DNA from 2 places in the Spirosoma pulveris genome. Region 2 is predicted to be linked to the other one. Evidence: riboswitches for the same ligand, from Rfam matches in the RefSeq annotation. Region 2 holds a riboswitch; the other holds the start of a gene.
What was found. A riboswitch is a leader RNA that binds a small molecule or an ion and turns the genes downstream of it on or off. The one in region 2 is predicted to bind cobalamin.
Positions count from the first base shown of each region.

Region 1 (2,396 bases), on a different contig from region 2:
GAGCCGATATGGGTTGGCCAACATGACGGCCGATGCGCTGCTGTTTGGCAGTTCGAAATACACCAAGGCACAACTGGAAGAGAAAATCGAATATGTAGGGGCCAGCGTGGATACCTATGCCGGGAAAGAAGTCGCTAAACTGACCGCTTCGTTTGCGGTGAAAGACCAGGATCTGCTATTTGATATTATTCAGGATGTAATCACAAAGCCAACTTTCGATCAGGGTGAGTTTGATAAGTACAAACAGCGGCAGTTGCTCCAGTTGACCCAGCAGAAAGAAAGTCCGCGGGCGGTGGTGGCGTCGTACCTCAATAAGTTCGTGTTCGAAGGTCATCCCTACGCTAACCCATTGACCGGGACGCCTAATTCGGTATCGGCGATTTCGGCAAACGATGTCCGGCAGTTCTATCAGAAAAACTTCACCACCGATCGGGCGGCCATTGCCATCGTGGGCGACTTCAACACGGCGGCTATGAAAAAACGCATCACCAACCTGTTTGGCACCTGGAAAACGGCTCCTGCTACATCGCCCGCGCTGATAGACCCGGTCGTTGCGTTTGACAAAAGCCGAGTGTTGCTGGTCAATAAAGATGATGCCCGTGAAACAACGTTTTTGATTGGTGGCAAAGGCATTACCCAGAACAACCCCGATTTTATACCGGTTACCGTTGTCAACACCATTTTGGGTGGTCGATTTACGTCCTGGCTGAATGATGCTCTGCGCGTTAATTCCGGGTTGACGTACGGTGCCAGCAGCCGTTTTGGCACATTCCGCAAGAGCGGCACTTTCGCCATTTCGACGTTTACAAAAGTGAGTACAACCACGCAGGCGATCGACATGGCGATACAGGTACTGGACAGTTTGCACCGGACGGGCATCGACGAGAAAACGCTTTCGTCGGCCAAAAACTACGTCAAAGCCGACTTCCCGCCGAGGTATGAGTCGGCTGCTGAACTGGCGAATCTGCTGACGGATATGTTTAGCCTGGGTTTCGATGAGTCGTTTATCAACAACTTCCAGAAGAACGTCGATGGACTCACGGTAGCCAAAACCCGGCAGATCATCGACCAGTATTTTCCTAAGGACAAGCTTCAGTTCGTGTTGATCGGCAAAGCTGAAACCATTCGCGACAAGGTGAAGAAATACGGAGCCATCACAGAAAAAGAAATTAAAGCCGAAGGTTTTTAACCGGAACGCTACCAACACAAAGGGGCACGGGCAACACATTGAATAGATTTCTTTGTGCTGCCCGTGCCCCTTTGTGTAAATAACCCTACCTTTGCTGTCGAGTTTTCGGTGCCTGATGCTGCTTCGTAGTGGCTTTCAAGGCTTAAAAGGGAAGTTGGTGCAACACCAGCGCTGTCCCCGCAACTGTAAGTCTTACCTAAAATCGATTCAATCTACATGGCCACTGCGCTGATCGTCAGCGTGGGAAGGTCCGAACCGATAAGACGAGCCAGGAGACCTGCCGAAGACCATCCGTTGTTCTGGTGTTCGGAGGAAACGCCCCAATCGCGTGCTGCCAGTCACTTTGGTGCGCTGGCGATTAGATGCACATTTTGTACAGGAAGATAGTGGGAAAGAAAGCCCTTTATTGGTGGCTGCTAATGCCGTTTGTCGGTCCGTTTATAGCATATAACGGTTATGGACAAACAGATTCGTCGGCCGTATCTTTATCGGCGGTGACCGTTCGGGCTATCGCACCCGAACGGTTTCTGGCGGGGCAGAAGCTCCAGCGGATCGACTCGGCCACGCTGCTTCAGTTTCGGTTTGGCTCACTAACCGATCTGCTGGCATTGAACACGCCAATCGCTTTTAAGAATTATGGGCCGGGCCAGTTGGCTACGGTGGCCTTTCGGGGTACGTCGGCCAGTCATACGGCGGTGCTCTGGAATGGGATCAACATCAACCAGCCAAATCTGGGCCTGACCGATTTCTCGACCCTTCCCGTGGCGGGTTTCGACCGGCTATCGGTGCAGTACGGCTCATCGGCGAGTGCGGTTGGCTCCGATGCCGTGGGAGGAAGCATTCTGCTGGGGAGTAGTCCCGTCTGGCAACCCGGCATTCGGGTAACGATTGGGCAGCAACTGGCCAGTTTTCAAAATAATAACACACAGGTTGGTGTTCGCTACAGTACCGGACTGGGGCCGACCTGGAAGCTATCGGGCAAGACATTTGCTTACCGAAACCAGTTCAACAACGTCTATCCGTACACCGAACGCCGGAACTACTTCATGGAGCAGTCGACAACGGCGCAGCGGGGCCTTGTTCAGGATTTGTACTTTCTGCATAAAAGCGGCCGGCAGGTATCCGTCAATGCCTGGATTACGGACAATGATCTGGTACTGGCACCAAAGGACCCTGTTGCGCGGGAACGCACCCGGACGCAATCGGC
Region 1 covers NZ_BAAGTO010000010.1:105,938-108,333, reverse strand. The annotation lists gene ACYVJM_RS25585 (M16 family metallopeptidase) at 1-1,189, shown strand, start outside; cobalamin riboswitch at 1,279-1,488, shown strand; gene ACYVJM_RS25580 (TonB-dependent receptor plug domain-containing protein) at 1,552-2,396, shown strand, end outside.
Region 1: another riboswitch for cobalamin. It lies ahead of ACYVJM_RS25580 (TonB-dependent receptor plug domain-containing protein); the one in region 2 lies ahead of metE (5-methyltetrahydropteroyltriglutamate--homocysteine S-methyltransferase).

Region 2 (2,396 bases):
TTCGGCGGAAAGGGTATGCCTTTGTGCGGGTCGATGCATTGTAAAAAGAACCCAAAACCTTACGCATGAAAGCGTGTTGATATAGTTGCTGACGACCGTTAGTTCGGGCCATGTCGGCTTACTCAACTAATGAACTTTTACCATGCGTACATTCCTGTTTCTTCTAGCTGTTAGCCTGTCCGGCTCCGCCTGTTTCGCCCAGAGCGATTCATCGAAAAAAGTAGAGCAAACGCCTGTTCAGCAAAGTCCGTCGCCAAAACAGGTAGCTATTCCGGGCGTCGATACGCCCCTGTCGGGTGGCGGCATGACCGCCCAGACGCCCAACAACCCCATTCCGCCCGTTCAGGATAACAAGAAACGTAAAACCCTGCCCCCCAGCGACCCACGGGCGTTTGGCGTATCGGTACCTGTTGGAAAAGCGAAAAAAGATACCTTATAAGCCTTATTGATAGCCCGACGCATTTAAGCTTGTCACTCTATTTTAACCATAAGACTGATGGGTATTACTTTGTTTTTGGCCAGACAATGCGGTTACTTTGTGTCAACGTTCTTTGTTTTCCGTCAAACAAGCTAATGGTTTTCCTGAGAGGTTCAGGAAATGAAAAAGGAATCGTGTGAGAATCACGAGCAGACGTTGCTACTGTCAGTGACTATTAAAAAGGGTTTGCCCTCGATGTCCATTGTCCTTCAGCGGTTCGCCCACTCCGGCGAACCGGTTGCGATAGGATGAGAAGGACGGCAAATACCGTCACAAGCCAGGAGACTTGCCTTTAGCTTTGCTGATTACGCCCACACGCGATTGGGTTTTATCACGATTGACTGCTTCATTCCGGCTTCTCCCCGAGGCTGGGTGTGGTATGTCGTGTTGTGTAAATTCTGGATTATGTGGTGGGCGTATGGAGTTCGGCATCGAACGCGATCAATCATTTAATCCGTTTACAACATGATCGCACACAACCTCGGCTATCCACGAATCGGTAGCCACCGCGAACTCAAACGGGCCTGTGAACAATTCTGGGCCAAAAAAATCACCCCACAGCAGCTTCAGGCAGCAGGCCGTCAACTACGGCAGGCCAACTGGCTGACCCAGCAACAGGCTGGCATTGCACTCGTCCCCTGCAATGACTTTTCGTTCTACGATCAGGTGCTCGACATGTCGCTGACGGTCGGGGCAATCCCGAAGCGGTTCAAACCCCTGCTCGATGAATCAGCGCCAAACCCATTGGCGCTCTACTTTGCCATGGCCCGCGGCTATCAGCAGGATGGGCTGGACCTGAAAGCGATGGAGATGACCAAGTGGTTCGATACCAATTACCACTACATCGTCCCTGAGTTTTCGGCAGATCAGTCGTTTTCTTTGCTCTCCGACAAAATCTTCACCGAGTTCGACGAAGCCCGGGAAACGCTGGGTATGCTACCTAAGCCGGTTTTGCTGGGCCCCGTATCCTACCTTCTTTTGGGCAAGGAAAAAGAATCGGGCTTCGACCGCCTGACATTGCTCGATCGCTTGCTGCCGGTCTATGAACAGATACTTGCCCGATTGCAGCAGCAGGGTGCCGAGTGGATTCAACTCGATGAGCCTTGCCTTTCACTGGATTTGACGATCCATCAGCAGGCAGCCATAGCTTCCGTTTACGGGCAATTGCGCCAACAATTTCCTGATCTCAAACTACTCCTGGCGACTTACTTCGAGTGCTATGGGGCCAACCTGAATCTGGCCCTTCAGTTACCCGTCGATGCACTTCACCTCGATCTGGTCCGTTGTCCGAACCAGCTAGGCGACATCCTGACTACTGATTTTGTCCAGCGCCCCACCCAATTGTCGCTGGGTGTGGTGGACGGCCGAAACATCTGGATCAACGATCTGGAGAAATCGCTGGCTATGATTCGGCAAGCCGTAGCAGCGCTGGGTGTCGACCGAATCCTGATTGCCCCCTCCTGTTCCCTGCTGCACGTTCCATGCGACTTGTCGACCGAGACGACTGAGGCCGGATTACCTTTCGAACTCAACCAATGGCTGGCTTTTGCCCGCCAGAAACTCGACGAAGTTGTCGTTCTCACCACGCTCAGCCAAGAACCCGGAAATCCACAGGCGGCTGCTTTGCTGGCGGCTAATCGGGCCGCGTTGCAAACCCGGCGGGCATCTGCCCAGATTAATCGACCGGCGGTACAGCAACGGCTGCGTCAGCTGAGCGAGCAGGACGCCCGGCGAACGAGTGACTTTGCGGAGCGTCAGGCCGTACAGCATAACCGGCTCAACCTGCCCCTTTTTCCTACGACTACAATTGGCTCATTTCCTCAAATAGATGCCGTACGGGCCAATCGGGCAAAATTCAGGAAAGGAGAAAAGACGCTAGCCGAGTACGAAGCATTCATCCGGTCGGAGACAGAGCAGG
Region 2 covers NZ_BAAGTO010000003.1:173,542-175,937, reverse strand. The annotation lists gene ACYVJM_RS13530 (glycoside hydrolase family 9 protein) at 1-44, shown strand, start outside; gene ACYVJM_RS13525 (hypothetical protein) at 143-439, shown strand; cobalamin riboswitch at 558-786, shown strand; gene metE (5-methyltetrahydropteroyltriglutamate--homocysteine S-methyltransferase) at 944-2,396, shown strand, end outside.